DNA from 3 places in the Paenibacillus durus genome. Region 3 is predicted to be linked to each of the others. Evidence: riboswitches for the same ligand, from Rfam matches in the RefSeq annotation. Region 3 holds a riboswitch; each other region holds the start of a gene.
What was found. A riboswitch is a leader RNA that binds a small molecule or an ion and turns the genes downstream of it on or off. The one in region 3 is predicted to bind cyclic di-AMP.
Positions count from the first base shown of each region.

Region 1: another riboswitch for cyclic di-AMP. It lies ahead of PDUR_RS00490 (C40 family peptidase); the one in region 3 lies ahead of PDUR_RS14645 (APC family permease).
Region 2: another riboswitch for cyclic di-AMP. It lies ahead of PDUR_RS00140 (resuscitation-promoting factor); the one in region 3 lies ahead of PDUR_RS14645 (APC family permease).

Region 1 is NZ_CP009288.1:98,602-106,224, reverse strand. It holds gene PDUR_RS00510 (YwhD family protein) at 1-263, opposite strand, end outside; gene PDUR_RS00505 (M1 family metallopeptidase) at 409-2,400, shown strand; gene PDUR_RS00500 (hypothetical protein) at 2,412-3,242, shown strand; cyclic di-AMP (ydaO/yuaA leader) riboswitch at 3,472-3,611, shown strand; gene PDUR_RS00495 (C40 family peptidase) at 3,632-4,099, shown strand; cyclic di-AMP (ydaO/yuaA leader) riboswitch at 4,457-4,598, shown strand; gene PDUR_RS00490 (C40 family peptidase) at 4,604-5,095, shown strand; gene PDUR_RS00485 (GNAT family N-acetyltransferase) at 5,303-5,803, shown strand; gene PDUR_RS00480 (c-type cytochrome) at 5,905-6,261, shown strand; gene PDUR_RS00475 (4a-hydroxytetrahydrobiopterin dehydratase) at 6,361-6,654, opposite strand; gene PDUR_RS00470 (hypothetical protein) at 6,879-7,172, opposite strand; gene motA (flagellar motor stator protein MotA) at 7,371-7,623, shown strand, end outside.
Region 2 is NZ_CP009288.1:25,577-33,199, forward strand. It holds gene rsmI (16S rRNA (cytidine(1402)-2'-O)-methyltransferase) at 1-828, shown strand, start outside; gene PDUR_RS00125 (AbrB/MazE/SpoVT family DNA-binding domain-containing protein) at 1,558-1,812, opposite strand; gene PDUR_RS00130 (HD domain-containing protein) at 2,124-3,410, shown strand; gene PDUR_RS00135 (TatD family hydrolase) at 3,450-4,220, shown strand; cyclic di-AMP (ydaO/yuaA leader) riboswitch at 4,418-4,653, shown strand; gene PDUR_RS00140 (resuscitation-promoting factor) at 4,931-6,055, shown strand; gene rnmV (ribonuclease M5) at 6,216-6,767, shown strand; gene rsmA (16S rRNA (adenine(1518)-N(6)/adenine(1519)-N(6))-dimethyltransferase RsmA) at 6,764-7,623, shown strand, end outside.
Region 3 is NZ_CP009288.1:3,457,738-3,465,360, reverse strand. It holds gene PDUR_RS14655 (DsbA family protein) at 125-877, shown strand; gene PDUR_RS14650 (disulfide oxidoreductase) at 874-1,344, shown strand; cyclic di-AMP (ydaO/yuaA leader) riboswitch at 1,522-1,681, shown strand; gene PDUR_RS14645 (APC family permease) at 1,807-3,624, shown strand; gene PDUR_RS14640 (ABC transporter ATP-binding protein) at 3,884-4,684, shown strand; gene murB (UDP-N-acetylmuramate dehydrogenase) at 4,859-5,773, shown strand; gene PDUR_RS14630 (protein YmzB) at 5,897-6,232, opposite strand; gene PDUR_RS14625 (MFS transporter) at 6,306-7,460, opposite strand; gene PDUR_RS14620 (ArsR/SmtB family transcription factor) at 7,522-7,623, opposite strand, start outside.

The DNA.
Region 1 (7,623 bases), 2.7 Mb from region 3:
GTGCGTTCAACCGCCACCCACACAACCCACACCTGTCTGCCTCCCGGCGCATCCTCGCGATTCGCGGAGAACTTGATGCCCTTCTCCACCTTGCTCTTGGCATGCATGGCACCAATGTCGATGACTGCTTCGCCGCCGTCGATAATCACAGGCGACACATTGTTCAAGTCGATTGAGCCTGCTCCGAAGCCTTTATGCTTGCTCTTAGCGTTCACAATATTCAAGGCAATCTGTTTCTTGCTGTCCGGCTGCTTATTGTCCATGCCGCACTCCCTTCCCTTGTACAATTTCAGTGATTTATAGGCCGTCAGGCGTTTCTTCTTGAATAATTTAATTTTAGCTAATAATACGGCCGATGCCAACATATACATCCCGTAGAAGCTTGTCAACGGGAGGAATTACAGTATGATGCGACGATTCCGCACAACCTTTCTCTTCGCCGCCCTGGCCGCCCTCTGTCTGCTGGGAGGAGTGCTATGGGCGTTATCCGGATCTCCTGCGGTCTCCCGGTCCGCCGCCGCCCCGGAAACGGCCAAGTCCCCGGCCAGTACCCGCCAGGGGCCGGCTGTAAAGCCCGCTCCGCCAGCCCCGCCGGTAACGCCGTCCACCCAGGCGCTCAGCCGGAGAGTAGCGGAGTATCACCTCAGCGTGCAGCTTGCTCCGGATGAAAAACAGCTGACCGCCGCCGAGACAGTAACATGGATCCATCCCGGCAAGAAACCGGTGAGCGATCTGTATTTTCATCTCTATCCCAATGCTTTTGCCTCGGACAAGACGACATTCATGAAAGAATCCGGCGGGAAGCTGCGCAGCGACCGCATGCCTGAGGACGGATTCGGCTCCATGACGCTGACCGATGTGCGCACGGAAGACGGCGTGTCCCTTCTGCACCGGATGCAGTACGTTCAGCCCGACGATGGCAATCCGGGCGACCGGACGCTGATCAAAATCCATCTCCCGCAGCCGGTAAACGGCGGGGAAAGCGTTACGCTCAGGCTCCAGTATGAAGTGCAGCTGCCGAAAATCTTCGCCCGTATGGGCGAATCCGGGGATTTTGTCATGGCCGGCCAGTGGTTCCCCAAGCTTAGCGTCTACGAACCGGTTGGAACGCGCGGCGTGAAGGAAGAAGGCTGGAACCTTCACCAGTATCACGGCAATTCTGAATTTTACAGCGACTTCGGCATATACAGCGTAGCTATTTCGGTTCCTGCAAATTATACGGTGGCCGCAACCGGATTCCCTGTCAAAAACCCCAGAATCATAGAAGGACGCAAAATCTATCAGTTTTATGCCGACGATGTCCATGATTTCGCCTGGGCTGCTTCCCCTAACTTTATCTATGCGGAGGAAGCGTTCTCTACGGCTGAAGTGCCCGGCGTGCGGATCAAGCTGTATTTGGACCCTCTGCACAAAGATCTGAAGGAGCGCTATTTCCAAGCCGCCAAAGCCGCATTGACCGCTTTCAGCAAATGGTACGGCCCGTATCCCTATACAACGCTGTCTATCGTCGTGCCGCCCAAAGAGGGCAACGGAGCAGGAGGCATGGAATATCCCACTCTGATTACTGCCTTCGCCGCGAATAGAGACTCTGCCGACACCTCGCTGGAGCGGACGGTGATTCACGAGATCGGACACCAGTATTTTTACGGCATGGTTGCAAGCAATGAATTCGAGGAAGCCTGGCTTGATGAAAGCTTTACCTCCTATGCCGAGGACAGGCTGATGGAACAGGAGTATGGGATCGCCTCCAATCTTCCGCTGCAGGCCAGTCTCGTCACTGCCCCCAAGCCGCTGACTCTGAATGCCTGGAAATACGGCGGAGCCAACGCCTACACCCAGAACGTCTACGTGCGGGGCAAGCTGGTGCTCAAGGATATCGAAAGACAGGTCGGCGTGAAGACGATGGATTCCATTATGTCCACCTATGCCCGCAAATATCGCTTCCACCATCCTGCCACTGCCGATTTTCAAAAAATGGTGGAAAAGGCGACCAAAAAGTCGTGGCAAGCTTACTTCGAACATTACGTATACGGCGGGGATGCTCCCGACTTCTCTGTTGAGAGCATTACAGTAAGCAAGAACAAAAACGGCGGTTACGAGTCGCTGACAACCATCACTAATAAGGGCAGCCTATACCCTGGCGTAAACGTCGAGTTCACCTTCGCTGACGGCCGGACGCTGCAGAAAACATGGAATGGCCAAGGGGGCAAAACCACGTTCCGGCTTACTTCTACGGCTCCTCTTGTTTCGGCCGAAGTGGACCCGGGTCACGAAATACTGCTGGAGAACAAGCATATGAACAACTTCAGAAAAGCATCTCTCCCCGCCGCCTTCGTCTCCCGCTGGACCCTCAGTCTGACAAATGCAATCGAAACTGTGCTCGGAACTTTCGTCTGGTGAGGTGAGATCAAATGAGAATTTGGATAACCCGCGGCTGGGGCAGCGTCAAGGAACAATTGTATATTCTGATCCTGCTATTCATCTACCGGCTGCTATGGGGGTACTTGATGTACCGTTTTGTAAGATCGGCGGTTGTCCCGGCGCTGCTGCGCTACCCTTCCGAAAATGCCGGCGGCAGCGCGATAGGCAGGATGCTGTACTATATCGAGGCTCAATTGAGTCTGTCTGCCAATCCCGACGTGCGGCGCTGGCTCTGGACACTGCTGATTCTGGTCGCCGCGCGCCTGCTGGCTGCGCCGTTCATCCGCGCCGGGCTGCTGAATGAGCTGCATCAGGAGAGCAGGGGAGAGCGCGGGCTGTTCTTTTTTCCCGGAATGAAAAAGTACGGGCTGCCCATTCTGCTCTTCAGCGTCACCGAGTGGGTCCTGACCCTTCTCCCCCTGTACTGGCTCCTGCCAAAAGTTTATAGGCTAATTCTGTCGTCCTACTGGGAACCGGCGCTGCTCTTTCGGATTCTTCCCTGGCTTCTCGCATGGCTGCTGTATGTATTTATTATCCGTCTGGTCCTGCTTTATATGCAGTTCGGTTATACTGGCGGCACCGGAGTATTCGCTTCTTTACTTATTGCCTTACGCTGCATCTTCCACGCTTCTGTACTACAGGCTCTGCTGGGGGCAGGCGGTTTCCTGATCTCTCTGATCTGCGCAGTAACAGGCTGGCTATGGCCCGGATTGCCCGCGCTGTTCATAAGGCAGCTAGCGCCCCTTCCCTCTACTCTGTTTGATATGTGGGGATTGTCGGCACAGTATCATTTATGGCATAGTAAAACAGCTGATCCATAACAAGAAAACCCTTTTATTTGCAAAAAAACGGCAAAAAGAGTTCAAATTCCGTGACAGGAATCTGAACTCTTTTTTTGTTTCTTAATCTCCGGGCGGCCTGCCCGCTGAAAAAAGTTGCAAAACTGTAATGCCTCTGATAAAATGAGGTTTGTGTTGAGGTAACAAGTTTGTAATCTTTCAAATTATTTTGTTATTTTGTCATATGATGTTGAATCGAATCGACATACTGGTGCACAACAAGCCAAATCCCCGGGCACCGGGGAGCGGGGGAACCATTTTTTGGGTGAATTGATCTAGCAGCAAAGAGATCATAGGGAACCTTCAAACCGAATCCTTAAGCTAACCACGCAGGCATTGGAAGGAGAACATAAGCTTTGAGAAGTCGACACATAAAGAAAAAACTTGCAGCTGCTGCATTGAGCCTTGTGATGGCTTTCACTTTAGGGTCCGGAAGCGCTTTCGCAGACTCCAAAATGGATACGGTTATTGCAAAAACATTAGGAACCTCATATAAAACCGGCGGAATGAGCACGGCCGGCTTTGATTGTTCCGGATTCACCAAATACGTTTATAAAAAGATGGGATTTACCCTGCCTCGTACTTCCAAAGCGCAATACAAAGTAGGAACCGCCGTATCACGCAGCAAACTGCGTGCAGGAGATCTCGTGTTCTTCAATACGTTCGGAAACGGCGTCTCCCATGTCGGCATTTATGTCGGTAACGGCAAATTCGCGAATTCCTCTTCTTCGCGCGGCGTAACTATCAGTTCAATGAGCCAGTCCTACTGGGCCAATCGTTATGTTGGCGCCAAGCGGGTCATGAGCACAAAAGCATATCAATCCGTAGCTTACGATTAATTTTAACAGCCGCCCGGAGAATGATTACATGTGTAATCAAGCTCCGGGTTTTTCTTTTCCCTATAGTTAAGCTGTACACAAGTTTCGACAGCCTGAAACACTTTTTTTTAAAAATGAAAAAAGAAAATTTAATCTATTAACTGCAAAAAAAGGCTTTTACCTATGTTCCATGATTGAATCTATTGCTACTCTATAAATGTAATCACTGAAAGAGAGTCTTTTTACTATATTAAAAGTGATTGCCAAGCAACAAAAGGTTTGTTACAATATTCGCAATGAGTTTTCAGTAACATTTTTGTAATCAGTACCCCCGTTTTAACATAAAAATTGTCATGATTAGTTACTATAATTCGAACTATACAGCAAATGCCGAATTCCCTAACGATAGGGAAGCGGGGGAACCATCTTTGGGTGAATTGACCTCCTATTTCAAGAGGGGTCATAGGGGACCTTCTACCGAATCCTTAAGCTAACCTCGTAGGCATATGGAAGGAGTCTAGTCCCTTGAAGAAGAAGTTGGCAGCAGCATTCCTGAGTTTGTCCATTGTTCTCACGCTCGGAGCAGGCAGCGCATTCGCTGATTCCAAAATGGATAAAGTAATCGACCGCACGATTGGAACGAAATATGTATCTGGTGGTACGAGTACCAACGGATTTGACTGTTCTGGATTTACGATGTATGTGTTCGACAAGGTCGGCATTAATCTTCCGCATCAGTCAGGCTCCCAATATAAAATGGGAAAATCGGTATCACGCAGTGATTTGAGATCCGGGGATCTTGTATTCTTTAACACTTCCGGACGAGGCGTTTCCCATGTCGGCATTTATGTCGGTGACGGCAAATTTGCCCATGCTTCCTCTTCGAAAGGCGTTACGATCAGTTCCCTGAGCGACAGCTACTACGTTAACCGTTATGTTGGCGCCAAACGAGTTATGAGCTCCGACGCTTATCAAGATGCGACCGTTGATTCTCAAGATAATGATGATGTGCAATAGCACTTTTATATGAGACCCCTTCCCGGATAATACGTTCCGGCGAGGGGGTTTGTTCGTTTATCCTTATTTTACCCCCTCCGAAATTTGCTAAACACACCCGCAGCGCCTGCGCCCATTTTCCGGAAAAGTTTTTGCGTCGCTCTCCCCTTTTTATGTATATAATTTAAGTATTAAGGTTCCTTGCGAGGAAAGGAGGTCGCTGAACGTATGATTAGCTCTCCCGTTATCTTTCACGTCGTACCTATGACAGCTGCGCATGCCAAGGACATTTGCGGGTGGCATTACAAGGCTCCCTATAATATTTACGGCTGGCTGGCGTGGGATAAGATGGAGGCCCTTGGCATTGAATTCGGTGATCCGCGGATCCGAAGAGAGCAGTACGTTTCCGTACTGGATCAAAAGGACAATCTCTGCGGGTTTGCACAGCTCTTTCCGATGGAGGGGACAGTCCGGCTCGGCATCGGCATGCGTCCCGATCTATGCGGTCATGGCCTAGGCCATTTGTTTGTGGGAGCGATAGTGAGGGAAGCGCTGAAGCGTTACCCTAGCCGTGAGGTGGATTTGGAAGTTCTGACTTGGAATCAAAGAGCGATTCGCGCTTACCGCAAATGCGGTTTCACGATCACCGATACGTATGAACGCCGTACGCCAAATGGCGAAAAACCCTTTTACTGTATGGTCTATGATAAGTCCTCTGCTAAAATTTGAACTGAGCTGACCGACGTTCATTTTTTTGACACAAACCCTATGATAACGCTTCACCATCCGTTATAATAAGTGCAGTAGCTTATACAGGGGGGACGAAAGGGATGCAAAAATGGATCATGAGCGGTTTGTTTTTCGCTGCCTGCGCCTTCGCGGTTATCCTGATGTTCACACTGCCGGGCCGGGAGCAGGTTGCCGAGCAGAATAGTCCGACTATGCCGACTGTTGAGGCGAATCCTGCCAAAGCGGAACAGACAGTAAAAGCCAACTGTATCAGCTGCCACGGCGATCAGCTTCAGGGCGGGGTCGGACCGAGCCTGCAGCAAGAAGGAAACAATCATAATGCCGAGCAGATTTACAGCATCGTTACCAAAGGACGGGGGCAAATGCCTTCCTTTAAGGATAAGCTGGCCCCTGATGAAATCGCCAACGTCGCCATGTGGCTGTCCGAGAAAAAGTGACCATGACAGACAATACGCCTCTGCGAAGGAAGGCTAAAGCTTTCCTGGCGCAGAGGCGTATTTTTCAAAAAAATCTTCCCTTATTGCCGCTGTCAAAAATTAACGGGTCTTCTCAAATGCTTCGTTAAACTCGTGGGCTTCGCGTACGTCGAGCGCGGTAATGCCGATGCCGTCTTCCTCACTTGTCGCAAGCCGCAGGATTACCGTTTTATAATTGATTGTAATATGCGGATGATGGTCGAACGCTTCCGAGATGGTGGCGACCTCGTCCACGAACGCAATGCCTTTCATGAAATCGCTAAACATATATTTGCGCACCATGGCCCCACTTTCCAGCTTCCAGCCTTCCAGCTTGCCTACCTGCTCACGCAGTTCTCCATCGGTTAATAGCACTGTATGTTTCCTCCCTTGATAAACAGCCCCCGCGTTACCTTAGCCCGTTCGCTAAACAAAACATCCCTCAGGTTCTTTCGTCCAAGGGATGCGCCAGGATAAAGGTTTATTTTTCGGTTTAATGTATTCTTGAATCCCGGCAATTATAACCTTGGGCACAATCAATTTTACCATGGACCGCAGACTCCGGGCAAATGCGGCGGGTTTTCCATCCGTTTATCGGATTAGATAAGTTCGACCGATTCCATATCCTCGTCGCCGACTAAAATATTGATACGGTGCGCCTCCTTGTCGTAAATGACGACACCGCTGCCGACATGGATGACCGGCTCATTCCCCAAAGCGAAGAATAAATCCTCAGCCAGCGCCTCCCATACCTCCAGCTTCGACTCCTTCGGCAGCTCCCGCCATTCTTCTGGTTCCATCTCAAAAAACAGATAACTGTCCGGTATACTCTCCACCGCTCTCGTCAGATCGCGCAATATATCCCCATAATCTCTTCCGTGCTTCACGCCCATATCGCCATCACTCCGCTTCATAGACATATGAATATTTCCTTTCCTCATCCATTATAGCCGAAATGCCTTCACAAAAAAGGGTGGGCTGTCGATAAATAAGAATAGACCTTATTGTTCTTCGCCTATTGGCCCGCCGCCATTCATGGATGATAGACGCGGCATGGCGAGATCATTAAAACTCATGGACGAGGTGTATCAATGCAAATTTCATCAATTATTGGATTAGTGCTTGGTATCGTAGCAGTCGTTTTTGGTATGTATCTCAAAGGAGCGCCGATAATCGCCCTCAAAAACTACGCCGCCTTTACGATTATTTTGGTAGGTACCGCCGCTTCCGTATTTATGGCCTTTCCAATGTCGGAAATCAAAAAAGTTCCGAAACTGTTCAAAATTTTGTTTTTCGGCGGGAAGAAGCTGATTGATAAAGGCGAGGTCATCTCCATGTTCATGG
Region 2 (7,623 bases), 2.6 Mb from region 3:
TTGGTGGCGACACCGATCGGCAACCTGGAGGATATGACGTTCCGGGCTGTCCGGACGTTGAAGGAATGCGATATTATCGCCGCTGAGGATACCCGGCAGACGCGCAAGCTGCTTAGCCATTTCGACATTTCTCCGGGCCAGCTGTACAGCTACCATGAGCATAATAAGGCTGCGAGCGGACCGGAATTAATTCGCTATATAATAGAAGGTAAAAATCTAGCGCTGGTTAGCGACGCCGGTCTGCCCGCCATTTCCGACCCGGGCGCCGATCTGGTAGCGCTCGCGGTGAGCGAAGGAATCCCGGTTGTGCCCGTACCCGGAGCTAACGCCGCATTGTCTGCACTGATCGCATCCGGCTTACCGACCACAACGTTTACCTTCATCGGTTTCCTCCCCCGTGAGCGTAAGGACATCCGCGCTGTGCTTACCCCGCTGCGCGCCGCCCAGGGTACGCTGCTCTTCTATGAGTCACCGCATCGGGTAGTGAAAACGTTGGCTCATTTGCAGGAGGCTTTCGGCAACCGGCGAATTGTTTTAGCCCGCGAGCTAACGAAACGTTACGAAGAATTCCTCCGCGGGACCATCCAGGAATGCACCGAGTGGCTGGCGGAACATCCGCCGCTGGGAGAATATGTGATCGTTGTCGAGGGAGAGAGTAAAGAAGAGGCGCAGGAAGCCGATTCCGCTTGGTGGCGAGCGCTCAGCATCGAGGAGCATGTGGCCCACTACGAGGCCGCCGGCTCCACCCGTAAGGATGCCATGAAAAAAGCCGCATCCGATCGTGGCATCGCCAAGCGCGATATTTATAACGCGCTGCTGGAGGAATAGTCGCACCAAGCACGGTGGAAAGCGTATCCCAAAGGGAGAGCGAGGACGCACACCGGAGCAGCAGTCTGCGCCAGTCGCATTAAGCGCCGAAGAGAAGCGAATCCCGAAGGGAGAGCCGGGGGAGAACGCTGAAGCAGCAGTCCGCGCCAAGTCGTACCAAGCACGGAGGAAAGCGAATCCCGAAGGGAGAGTCGGGGGAGAACGCTGAAGCAGCAGTCTGCGCCAAGTCGCACCAAGCACGGAGGAAGCAAATCCCAAAGGGAGAGCGTGGGAGAACACCGAAGCAGCAGTCCGCGCCAAGTCGCACCAAGCACGGAGGAAGCGAATCCCAAAGGGAGAGCGCGGGAGAACACCAAAGTAGCACCACGAGCCAGTCGCACCAAGCGCCGAAGTAAAGCGATTCCCGAAGGGAGAGCGACTGTCTCCGCCTTTCTTAAATTCGGAGCGCCGTCAGCACGCATGAAAGGCCCCGAGGCCGGTTCCGCCAGGAACCCTGCCGAGAAAGGGCCGCTCCACCCTCCCAAGCCGCTAGATCCCGCCAACGTTCCGCATCTATCCAACAATTGCGGGTGTCCAGAGGGCGCGGCCCTTGGGGTCCTCCCCTTTGGGGAGGATTTAGGAGGGGTCCCCCACATAAAAAAAGTTGCCCCCCGCATTCACGGGAGGCCAAGGAGATATAAAAAAGGTTAGAATTAACAATTTGATTAGTCCTATTATAACTTATTTATTTTAATTTGTCACAGGGGCAGGGATGGTTGAAATACATTCATTGCAAACAATTTTTCCTTTGAAGTAAGTAACGTTCTCAGCGTTGCCGCAGAAAATGCAGGCAGGCTCGTATTTTTTCAACATGATCCGTTCACCGTCGACATAAATCTCGAGAGCATCTTTCTCTCCAATACCCAGCGTGCGGCGCAGCTCGATCGGAATGACAACCCGTCCCAGTTCGTCTACTTTTCTTACAATGCCCGTTGATTTCATCATAACAATCGTTGCTCCTCTCAAATAATCAAAAAATGTCACGTTTCGACAATCTTCTCTGTTTTATGATACATATAATACCAACCATTCCCAAAACAGTCAACCTCTTTTTAGCGGGTGAATTATTTTTAAGCTGCAATTGGCTCTCAGGAAGGGTTGATCTTCAAACGGTTGGATAACTATTCATAATATATAATAAAAATGTCGAAATGGAAACCAAAAAATCTACTTTTTTCGACAAAATATGACGACATATCTTTTCCTCATATAAAAATATCAGAAAATTCGTTGTTAAGGACAAAGGAGTTGATTACATGCAGCAGCCGCTCACTGAAGAAAAAGTATTTAAAGACCCGGTTCACAATTATATTCACGTACAGGATTCGGTCATTTGGCGCTTGATTAATACACAGGAATTTCAGCGTCTGCGCCGCATCCGGCAGCTTGGGACGACCTACCTGACTTTCCATGGAGCCGAGCACAGCCGGTTCTCCCATTCGCTAGGGGTATATGAAATTACGCGGCGCATTATCTCCCAATTTGAACGCAGCGGTTATAAAGATTGGTTCCCTGAGGAAAGACTGGTTGCGCTGTGCGCGGCGCTTTTGCATGATCTGGGACACGGTCCGTTCTCCCATTCTATAGAAGAAGCTTTTCAAATGAATCATGAAGACTGGACCTGTCGCATTATATTGGAGAATACTGGAATTACTGAGATTTTGAAGGAAGTAGAGGAAGATTTTCCGCAAAAAGTGGCTTCGGTCATCCGCAAAAAGTATGAGCATGATATTGTTGTCAATTTGGTGTCGAGTCCGCTGGATGCCGACCGGATGGATTATCTGCTGCGCGACGCTTATTACACCGGGGTTAACTACGGCACGATCGACATCGACCGTATTTTGCGGGTGCTTCGTCCTTATCACGGGCGGGTAGTTGTGAAGGAATCGGGGATGCATGCGATTGAGGATTATTTAATGTCCCGGTACCAAATGTACTGGCAGGTCTATTTCCATCCGGTAACGCGCAGCTCGGAAATTATTTTGCGCCAAGTATTCCGGCGGGCCAAGCAGCTGTTTAAGGAGGGCTACTCCTTCCGGTTTATGGTTGAACCGCTGACTGATTTATTTCGCGGCGAGGTGAGTGTGCAGCAGTATTTGCAGCTGGATGAAGCACTCGTACAGGCAACGTTTATGCAGTGGACCTCGGAACAGGATGAACTGCTCAGCGACTTGTGCAGCCGCTTCATTCATCGTAAACTGTATAAATATGTAGAAATGGAAAGTCTCGATATGGAGACAATTGATGACATTCGCCGCAGTTTCGCCTCGGCTGGACTGAACCCGGAATACGACCTGGAAGTTGATTTTCCGACAGATTTGCCCTACGATGTATTTCGGCCGGAAGAGGGCTTTCACGGCAAGCAGATTCTCCTGCTCGATCGTCAGGAACGGCTGCGTGAAATCTCCGAGGTGTCGGACATCGTCCGCTCTATAAGCGGGATTCACCGCGGCCGTTACCATCTCTATTATCCGCAGGATAAGCTGGAAAAAGCGCTGCCAATGCTTCCTGAATCCATTAAGGAATTATTTGATTTACGCTAAGAAATGTAAGCCAAAAACCGCAAAAAGGGGGAAGCGGATATGCAGCTTTTCGACACTCATACCCATTTGGATGCATCACATTTCGACGGCGACCGTGAAGAGACGATTGCCCGCGCCCTAGAGGCGGGAGTCTCCAAAATGGTCAATGTCGGTTTTAACCGGGAAACGATTCCGTCCACAATGAAGCTCGCCGAATCCTATGATTTTATTTATGCGGCGGTAGGCTGGCATCCGACAGATGCCATTGACATGAAGGACGGAGATCTCGATTGGATTGCTTCGCTGTGCAGCCATGACAAAGTTGTCGCCATTGGAGAAATAGGGCTCGACTATTACTGGGATACTTCGCCCAAGGAGGTCCAGCATACAGTGTTCCGGCGTCAGATCGGCCTTGCAAGAGAGCTGAATATGCCGATTGTCATTCATAACCGGGATGCTCATGAGGATGTGGTCTGCATTCTCCGTGAAGAAAAGGCATCGGAAATCGGCGGGGTCATGCACTCCTTCTCGGGCAGCTGGGAGACAGCCAAAATGTGCCTGGATCTTGGCTTTCATCTTTCCTTTGGCGGACCGATTACGTTCAAGAACGCCCGGGTACCGAAAGAGGTGCTGGCGCAGGTTCCGCTGGACCGTCTGCTGATCGAAACGGACTCTCCTTACCTAACGCCACACCCTTACCGAGGCAAGCGAAATGAAAGTGCTCATGTCAGATTGGTGGCAGAAGCTGCAGCTGAAATTAAGGGCATGGAAGTGGAAAAATTGGCGGAAATTACGTATGCGAACGCACTGGAACTATTTGGCATTCGGTGAAAACGGGAGAAAACTAGCCAAAAAAGTGAGGATGAGCGAAGGATTAAAGTTTTTTAACGAAAAAACGGTTGTTTATTACAATAATTTAACCATTTTTTTGCGCAAATCTGGTTGATTGCTGCTTTACAACATGCATCGAAACAGGATATCATCTTTTCAGTGCAGTGAGCTGTTGTTACAGAGACAGACACTGATCATAAATCGTCTCGCTGAGTCTCCGTATGGAGAACGGGGGAACCAATATCGCCTTGCCGAATGCTTTTAGGCCGCACATTAGACACAACAAGTTGGCGTCGCAGGCTGTATTTGATTTCTTCACGTGGTCTTTGGGGTGAATTTGAAGGCAGCCGCCATGAGCGGTTGACCTAAGATAGGGCGTCTCTCTTTCGTCCAAACCCGACAGCTAACCCCGTAAGCGCAAGTAAGAGAGGAAACCTCGTGCGTTGGCCGTTTATTCGGACATTTCCGGAAGCCACGAAAGAGTCCTCTAATCAAGACTCTTTTTTAGGCTTCTTTTTGTTTGGAATAAACGAGTTCTGCCTGTGAACTGTTATATAACAGGCGGATGCATGCCATGCCGGGCAGGCGATTTATGAGCAGGATGCGAACCACTTGAATTGTATCGCGTTCTGTTACAATCTCTATTAGCTTCGCCGGGTACATTATTGCGATTTATAATTCAGGCGGACTATGTAAGGAGGATGTAGAAGATGGGCGTATTCCAACCAGAAGTATCCCATGATTCGCAATCATCCAGCAGGTCTAATGCATTTAGGTTATGGTGGGAGCAAGTGAATATACGCGCATGGTCTTTGCGCGCGTGGTCACTGGCGGGCGTGATCGGGATAGCAATCGCGCTGCTTATTACGTTGTATATCCGCTCTCAAAGCAGCAAACAAATCATTTTGGAGATAGACGGGAAAGTTCACGCTCTGGAGACGCGTGAAGCGCTTCTGGGAGAAGCCCTGGCCAAACAACCGATCCCGCTCAAACCGTATGACAAAATTTCGGCGGGCCTTAGCGATCGAATCGAAGACGGCGACAGGATCGTCATTGACCGGGCACAGGAATTAATTCTGACTGAAGGCGGAAAGACAAAGACGCTGTATACGACCGAAGATACAATCGGTCAGGCCATTAGCAGCCTGGGCATCTCCCTGGGTACCCACGATAAGGTATTTCCTTCGCTAGACACCGCAATTAACGCCAGAACGGAAGTCAAGGTTATCCGCATCAACAAGCAGGTTGTGAAGCGGACGAAAAGCTTGCCTTTCCGAGTGATTAAGACGGCGGACCCCTCCCTCATCACAGGGAAAGTACGAGTAGCGCAAGCCGGCAAGCCGGGTGCTATAATCCAGCATATTGAGAAAACCTATCAGGACGGTAAGTTGGTCTCAATGCGCATGGTCGGCAAAGAAGTGCAGACGGTGACCAAGGATAAGGTTATCGCCGTAGGCACGAAAGCCGTTCCCAAACCCGTCGCCGCGAAAATTTCTTCCTCCAGCAAAGCAGGCGTAAACTTCGAATACAAAAAAATGATCAAGAACGTTTCGATGACCGCATACTCTTCAGAAGAACCGGGAATCGGCACTAGAACAGCTTCCGGTACACGCGTAACAGAAGGCCGGACCATCGCAGTGGATCCTCGTGTGATTCCAATCGGCTGGTGGGTATATATCGAGGGACTGGGATTCCGCCGCGCTGAGGATACCGGAGGGGCTATCAAAGGCAATAAGATTGACGTCTATTATGATTCATTGAGCCATGCCCGCAGTTTCGGCCGCAAGTCGCGCGCCGTTTACGTCATCGGTCCGGTTAAACCGGAGCTGGATTAATAACGTATTTATTTTGCAAATTCAGCGGCAATACGCTATATTGATGAAAGCTCATCACTTATATAATTTCAGCAAAAAGAAGGGGAGCGAATCCTCTTCTTTTTGCTTTATTTTTGGGGTAAAGGCGGCCGTGCGGCCGCTGTGGGAGGAACGCTTAACAATGATTAAAGAATTGATTGTCGTGGAAGGCAAAAGCGATACCGCCGCCGTCAAAAGAGCGGTCGATGCCGATACGATTGAAACCGGCGGTTCGGCGGTGGATAAACGGGTAATCGCCAAGATCGCCCTTGCGATGGAGCGGCGGGGCGTCATTATCCTGACCGATCCGGATCATGCGGGAGAACGGATACGCAAGATTGTCTCATCGAAGGTGCCGGGATGCAAGCATGCCTTCATTCCGGAGGAGGACGCAACGTTAAAGGGTGATATCGGTGTCGAGAACGCCTCGCCGGAAGCGATCCGCTATGCGCTGGAGAATGTGCATACATCCTTCGAGGGAGCGCCGATTCTAATTGGGATGGAAGACCTCATGGCCGCTGGTATGATTATGCATCCTAAAGCTGCACAGCGGAGAATGGCGCTTGGCAATATACTTGGCATCGGTTACTGTAACGGCAAGCAGCTGTACAAGCGGTTGTCGATGTTCGGCATTACGCCTGAAGAGTTTGCAAAAGCGGTTGCCCAAATTGAGCAGGGAGGTCTATCCTCATGAGCGGAAGGGAAGAAATTTCGTCCCCGAGACGTACCAAGGAGATTATTGCGGCTCACGGATTTTCGTTCAAGAAAAGCTTGGGCCAGAACTTTTTGATCGACCAAAATATCTTAAATAAAATTGTAGACGCAGCCGGTCTCGATAAGAGTACCGGCGCTCTTGAGATCGGTCCCGGCATCGGCGCGCTTACTGAACGCCTGGCGCAGACAGCGGGGGCTGTCACGGCCGTAGAGATCGATCAGCGGCTGATTCCGATTCTGCAGGAGGTACTCTCTCCGTATCCGCATGTAAAGATACGCCATGCCGATGTGTTAAATGTGGACCTGCATGAACTGTTCGGCGAGGATTTCGCGGAAGTAGGCAAGGTCAGCGTAGTCGCTAATTTGCCTTACTATGTGACGACTCCGATTCTGATGAAGCTGCTGGAGGAAAAGCTGCCGCTAGCGAACATTGTCGTGATGATTCAAAAAGAGGTTGCCGAGCGGATGGCGGCGTCGCCGGGAGGCAAGGATTACGGCAGCCTGAGCATCGCCGTGCAGTATTACAGCGAGCCGGAGCTGATCTGCACCGTGCCGCACACCGTATTTATTCCCCAGCCGAATGTGGAATCGGCAGTCATCCGGCTGAAGGTCAGAGAGCGACCGCCCGTAGAGGTGAGGGATGAGCAGCATTTTTTTGAAGTGGTGCGTGCCTCCTTTACACAGCGGCGGAAAACCATATCCAATAATTTGAAATCCCGCTTTTTTCCCGGTGAGGGGAGGGAACGGCTGGAGGCGCTGCTGAGTGAGGCAGGCATTCAGCCTTCCCGCCGCGGCGAGACGCTGAGTCTGGCGGAATATGCGCGTTTAAGCGACGT
Region 3 (7,623 bases):
GATTAATAGTTCTGGCATTACATGAAGGGTACCTCTCTGAAGCGGTTGCTTTAGGGGTACCCTTCTTTTAAACTTTCAATCAATTCATTATTCGGGTCCATCTGGACAGAAAGGAAATACCACCTTGAGCAAATCGAAGAAAAACAGGACGACCTCCTCTTCCAAGATCAAGCAAGAAAGGCGCCAGGCCGAACTGGAGAGGCAGAAGAAGACCCGCATTCTATTAATCGGAACAATCCTGATCGCAGTCGTTATTTTCGCCGGTCTCTTTGTATTGGCTACCAAAAATACAGGCAATCCAGGAGGCTCCGGCAGTCCGGCATCGTTTAATTATGATGAACTTCCCAGACTTGGCAAGGCGGATGCACCGATCAAGCTGGTAGAGTTCGGCGATTTCAAATGTCCGGCCTGCGCCCGGTTCTCCGTCGGCATCAAACCTCTGCTTGTGCAAGAGTATATCGAGACAGGGAAGGCGGCGCTTTATTTTGTCAATATGTCCTTTATCGGGCCTGATTCCAAGACGGCTTCCCTTGCAGCGCTGTCAGTCTATCATCAGAATAGCGAAGCGTTCTGGACCTATTACGATGCCCTCTATGCGAACCAGGGTGATGAGAATGCCGAGTGGGCGACCGAGGATTTCCTGGTAGAGCTTGCGCAAAATGAAAAGCTCCCTATCGATTATGATCTTCTGCGCAAAGATATACAAAACCGTACATATGCGGATGAGTTGGCAAGAGATAATGCGGTTGCAAAAACTAATCATGTGACAAGTACACCATCGCTGTTTATTAACGGTGTAAGGGCCAGTGATCCTTTTAACCTTGGAGCGATTGCGGCAGAGATTGAATCAGCGGCAAAGGCGGCTGAAGCGGAATGAGCGCATTTTCCACCTTCTTAAGGCGGCATTGTCTCTATCTGGCCTGGTTTGTATCTTTGGTCGCTGTAGCAGGCAGCCTTTACCTGAGCGAAGTGTTAAAATACGAACCCTGCAAGCTGTGCTGGTTCCAGCGGATTTTTATGTACCCTCAAGTTTTTCTTCTGGGTATCGCAACCTACCGTAATGACAAGCGGATTATTCCGTATGTGCTGCCGTTATGCGTGATAGGCGGAAGCATATCCCTGTATCATTACGCGGAACAGAAAATTCCGGCGCTGGGCACAGTGGTTCCTTGTAGCATCGGTGTTCCTTGTACGAAGGATTATTTAAATTTTTTCGGTTTTATCACCATTCCGCTGTTGGCGCTAACGGCTTTTGTGCTTATTTTTGTATTGCTGTGGAACGGCAGAGAGAGCGCAGAAGAGAATTCCGAAGAAACTGGGGACGGGTTCACTCAGGTAGAGTAGAAGTTTTTTCATGTAAATGGCATAAAAACCCGCGCTGAAGGGATAATACAAGAGAATAAACGACATGAACATATCATGTTTGAAATTTGCGTGATTTAGTCGGTTTTTCATTCCTTTTTCATTATTTTCACTGTTTACGGCTCTCGCTTTATGGACTAATATTAGACCTTGTGAGAAGTTGAATATGCGCTGAATTTTCCAGTTAGGAAAAACGGGGGAACCAACCTGACCGTTATGGTCGACGGGGTGAATCGGTACCGGTTAAGTCAATCCGGCCCGTAGGGCTTCCACAGTCCGAATCCGCCAGCTAACCTCGTAAGCTACAGTGGGATAATGATCATGCAAAAGCATGCGGTCATTTCCGCATGCTTATTTTTGTGCCCTTATTTTTGAAAATCCACGACTGAAAACGGCGCGCGGTACTACCGCTTCAACTCACCAAAGAGAGGAAATGTATCCAAAATGGTAAGCAGAGTAAAACGACTATTAATCGGTCGTCCCAGAAAATCGACCGAACTCGACCAGGAAAAGCTTTCCAAGCTGAAGGCACTCGCCGTTCTATCGTCAGATGCCCTTTCGTCCGTTGCTTACGGAACAGAGCAGATTTTGATCGTGCTGGTAGCTGCCGGTTTTACAGCCATCTGGTACTCTTTGCCGATTGCACTCGCCGTACTGGGATTGCTGGCGATTCTGATTTTATCTTACCGGCAGACCATATTTTCTTATCCTCAAGGCGGGGGAGCCTATATTGTAGCCAAGGATAATCTCGGCGTTTCCACAGGGCTTCTGGCCGGTGGTTCCCTGCTTGTGGACTACATTCTGACGGTTGCCGTAAGCGCCTCGGCCGGAACGGATGCGATCACCTCGGCATTTCCGAGCCTTCACGAGCATTCAGTGGCCATTGCGGTTACGGTGATTATCATACTGACGATAATTAACCTCCGCGGTGTTACCGAATCGGCATCCTTCATTGCCATCCCGGTATATTTGTTCGTCTTGTCCATTGTGGTTTTGATCATTTCCGGACTGGTTAAATACGCGGTCGGCGGCGGTCATGCCGCTGTTCCCGAAATCGGCTCAGCTGTTTCCAATGTCAGTCTGTTCCTGCTTCTTAAGGCTTTCAGCTCCGGCTGTTCGGCCCTGACCGGGGTCGAGGCTGTATCCAATGCGATCCCGAACTTTAAGGCTCCAGCGGAGAAGAATGCCGCCAAGACACTGATGATGATGGGACTCATTCTGGGATTCATGTTTACCGGCATTACGCTGCTGGCATACTGGTACGGCATTACCCCGAGTACAAAAGAAACGGTGGTTTCTCAAATTGCCGAATCGACCTTCGGACGGGGTGTCCTCTATTACGGCATTCAAGCGATAACGGCCGTAATCCTGTTTCTGGCCGCTAATACGGCTTACTCGGCCTTCCCGCTGCTGTCGTTCATGCTGGCGAAAGATAAATATTTGCCCCATGCCTTTATGGTTCGCGGCGACCGTCTTGGCTTCTCGAACGGTATTATTTTTCTCGGAGTGGCTTCGTCGCTGCTTGTGGCGGCATTTCACGGTGAAACCGGAAATCTGATTCCGCTTTATGCCGTCGGCGTATTTATCCCTTTCACTCTGTCCCAGCTCGGTATGATGGTGCGCTGGTTCAAGCTGAAGCCGGCCGGCTGGCAAGGCAAATTTGCCGTAAATACGGTTGGTATGCTTACAACTCTTACCATTACGCTTATTTTTATCATCACCAAATTCGCGAACGTATGGGTAGCCTTTATTTTCCTTCCGATCGTAATGCTCATCTTCTTCCGCATTCACCGACATTTTATGAATACGGCCGATGAGCTTCGGATTCAGCTCGATAAGGATAAGCCGGTGATCAAGGGAAGTACGATCGTTATTCCGGTATCCGCTGTAACCCGGGCGGTGCTTAATTCAATCAGCTATGCGAAATCGCTGACGGATAATGTGGTTGCCGTATACATCGGCTTTGACGAGGAAGAGATTCGCAAGATGGAGCAGAAATGGGAGGAATGGGACCCCGGAGTGCGTCTTATCGTGCTTCGTTCACGGTACCGCAGTGTCTTGCGCCCGCTGGTTAAATTTATCGATACGGTGGAATGGAAGACCGCTGAGACGGACCATATTACCGTTCTGATCCCTCAATTTATCACCAAGCACTGGTGGCAGGCTATCCTGCATAATCAGACGAGTGTCTTTATCCGGACTTACCTGATGAACAATAAGGATATCGTCGTTGCGACGGTGCCGTATCATCTGAATAAATAACCCGGCGGGTAGACCGGGTAACGGAAAGCTGCTGTTGGAGAATTTCTCCGATGGCTGCTTTTTTTTCGTATGGCGTGCTTTAATAGGATGATGCAGTCGTTATTACTTACTTATGGACAAAAAAACGACAAAACCGCCCTTGATATTAAAGTTGACAAAGATAATGATAATCAATATCATTTAATCAAACAAGGTAAACGTTCGGTGCAATAATGAAGAATGACATGTTATGCATCATTAGACATAAGGAGTGAAGCTGATGTTGGAGCGTTTGAATGCAGCTCAATTAAGTATCGGTTATGCGGATTCGATTATTGTTAAAGATCTCAATCTGTCGATTCCGACCGGAAAAATCACGGCTCTCGTGGGCGCCAACGGCTCGGGTAAATCCACAATCCTCAAAACGATGGCCAGGCTGATGAAGCCGACTAGCGGCACAGTGCTGCTTGACGGCAAATCGATCCATACTCAGTCGACCAAGGAGGTCGCGCGCCAGTTGGCCATTCTGCCCCAAAATCCGACCGCTCCGGACGGACTAACCGTTTCTGAGCTTGTAGGCTACGGCCGTTATCCCCATCAGAAGGGCTTCGGCACGCTCACCGCTGAGGACCGGAACATTATTTCCTCGGCCATTGAAGTGACGGGGATGCAAGCTTTCAGCGACCGGCCGATCGAACGGTTGTCCGGGGGCCAGCGGCAGCGCGCATGGATCGCTATGGCGCTGGCCCAGCAGACGGACATTTTATTCCTGGACGAGCCCACGACATTCCTCGATATGGCGCATCAGCTTGAGGTGCTGCAGCTCCTGCAGGTGCTTAACGAGCAGGAGGGCCGGACGATTATCATGGTCGTTCACGATTTGAATCACGCCTCCCGCTACGCGCATCATATGGTAGCGATTAAATCGGGCACCGTAATCAGCGAAGGCGCACCAGTCGATGTTATGACGCCGGAGGTGCTGCGCGAAGTGTTTGGCATCGAGGCGGATATTGTCGAAGACCCGCGGACGGGATTGCCGCTGTGCCTTCCTCACAGCCTGGCAGAGTGCAAGGCCGTCTGAAAAGGCGAAAGTAAAGCCTGGCGCTGCGGGAGCAGAGGCCTGATCTGCCAGGAACCTCTCCGTCCCGCAAACTTAATAACGATCTATAGGGCTCCTTATCATTGACAAGGGAGCCTGTTCGTTGTTAAAGTTGGGGATGCCTGACATATGCAAAACAGATAAAGGAGCAGACCCATGGATATCGGGAAAATTCAAGAAGAACTGGAGAGGCTTGTTCCGACTGGAATAGTTAAAAGCCATGAATCGCTCAAACCGCATGTCTTCACTCAAATGGGCGGCAGGGCCGACATTCTGGCATCACCCTCGACTTACGAAGAAATTCAAGCGATCGTTACATATGCTGCCGAACAAGGCATTACGCTTACCATATTAGGAAATGGATCGAACGTGATTATCAGAGACGGAGGGGTTCGCGGGATCGTCCTGCACACGTCCGGATTAAGCGGGATCAGCGTGGAGCATGATGTGATCATCGCCCAGTGCGGAGCGCAGTTTATTGAGACCTCCCGTTTCGCCTTGGAGCACAAGCTGGCAGGTCTGGAATTTGCCTGCGGCATCCCCGGCACGGTCGGGGGCGCACTCTATATGAATGCCGGCGCATACGGCGGGGAAGTGGCGGATGTGCTGCAGAGCGCGCTTGTCGTTGACAAGAGCGGGGCGATGGCTGTGCTTGAAGGCGATGAGCTGAAATGGGGGTACCGCAGCAGCGTGTTCTCAAGCGGAGATTATCTCATTTTGGAAGCCCGGTTCGCCTTAAAGCCCGGAAACTACGATGAAATCAAGGCTTCGATGGATAAGCTGACCGAAATGCGGGAATCCAAGCAGCCATTGGAATACCCTTCTTGCGGCAGTGTCTTTAAACGTCCTCCGGGACGGTATGCAGGCCAATTGATTCAGGAAAGCGGACTTCAGGGAACAAGAATCGGTGGAGCTGAAGTATCGAAAAAGCATGCGGGATTCATCATTAATGCGGATAACGCTACGGCAAGCGATTATATCGGTCTGATTCAGCATGTAAGAGAGACAGTTAAGGATAAATTCGGCATTGAACTCGAAACGGAAGTCAAGATCATCGGGGAAGAGCTTTAAAGGGATGCATTACCCGACGCCAGCGGCGGGCGGGTAGGCGCAGCAGGACATAGTAAACTTATTCACATTTTTATTTTCAAAAAAGCTGCGGGGAAGTGCTCCCCGCAGCTTTTTGGCTTGTTCTTACTCGAGCGTAAACGTATATTTGGCCCGTTCCGTTTGTGCTTGTACTCTTTTCTCATCCGCAGAAGCGAAGGCAAGGCCGGTGACAGCGATCTCGAAGCTCTGTAGCGGCAGGGGGACGAGGTCGCCGTCCGCGTTCATCGTGCTGCCCGTGCCGTGCAGGATCAGCGCGTTGTCCAGATAATGATCAACGACGTCATCGGCATTCCGGTAATCGACACGATCCAGCTTAAAATAAACCTTGTCGCGGTCCTCCATCTCCTGTTTTTCGATAACAATCGTTCCGCCCGTATGCCCGTTAAGCCAATCGGCCAACATTTGCACATGTTCTTCCATCGTAAGATCCCATCCTTTGCCGCTTTGTCAGTCTTAATCAGTAATTTACCCTGCTATAACAAATTGAATCCATCTAAGATGCCGCGACTCCACTTTTTCGAAAGAGGAAGGCGGAGAGGACAAAGGAGAGCGCAGTTACCAAAGTAACGGCCATAAAGACGCCTGAAGTCTGATAAATTCCCCCGGCCGCGGCAGCTCCAATTGTAGTTCCGAGATACATCAGGGCGTTCGTCAGGGCCGAGACCGTTCCGCGTGCAGTGTCCGTCAAAGATTGAAGGATGCTTATCATAATAGGGAACAGAATTCCGGTAATGCCGAAGATGACAAGCAGTTCCGCCTTGATGCCCGAAAGACTGTGTGTCAGCGAGAGCACCGGGAACATGACACTATTCACCGCAATACCCAGCAGCAGCGTTGTAGAGCGGCCAATTCGCGTAGTAAGACGGCTGCCGAACAGGCTGCCAAGCATGTTGCCGACACCCAGATACAGCATGACTTGGCCGATTTGAGCCACATTCATTCCAAAAGCGCCGGAGAGCCAGGAGCCGAGAAAGGAGAAGGCGGCAAAATTGCCGATCTGAAAAATAAAATAGGCGGCAAAGGCGGTAACCGCAATCCGGGAAGAGAGCAGCCCGAAGTATGGCTTCAGGAGAGAAAGACGGTTTCCCGATGGGCTGCGGGGCGGAAGAGCTGGCAGCAGGAACAGGAGAAGCAAGGTCAGCAGGAGAGAAAACAAGCCGATGATGATAAAGGGAAGAGACCAATCGCGGGCGGCGAAAAAGCTGCCAAGCGGCAGACCCAGCATTTGGGCAATGGAGAGACCGGCGGTGGCAATGCCCATTCCCTGCAATATTTTGTCCTTGGGAAGCAGGATAGGAATGGACGCCCAGATTTGCGGGGATATGACGGCCGCACTGACACCGGCAAGAAAACGGAACAGGACCATGCTCCAGAAGCCGGCAGCAGCGGCGCATAATCCCGTGGAAATAGAGAATGCGGCCATCCCGAATACCATAACATGCTTACGGTTGAGCCGATCGGATATCGGTCCCGCCACCAGGGCAAATAAGGCATAGCCTAGAGCATAAGCGCTGACCATCCAGCCCGAGCTTGCCGTAGATACATGAAACTCATGCCTAAGGACGGGAAGAAGGGGACTGATCAGAAAGGTATCCGTGCCTATAGCGAACATGACCAGAAAGAAGAGTGCCAAACTTGATTTTTGCATAATAAGCCTCCTATTTCATTAGTTAAATAACTATTGAACAATATAGCTATAAAAAACCGGATCACAGGGAATCCAGGAATCCGGGCAAATAAGTGTCGAATGTCTCATAATGAAGCTGTATGTATTTGGTCTGAGCTTCCTTTCGGACAAGAATCAGCCCTGC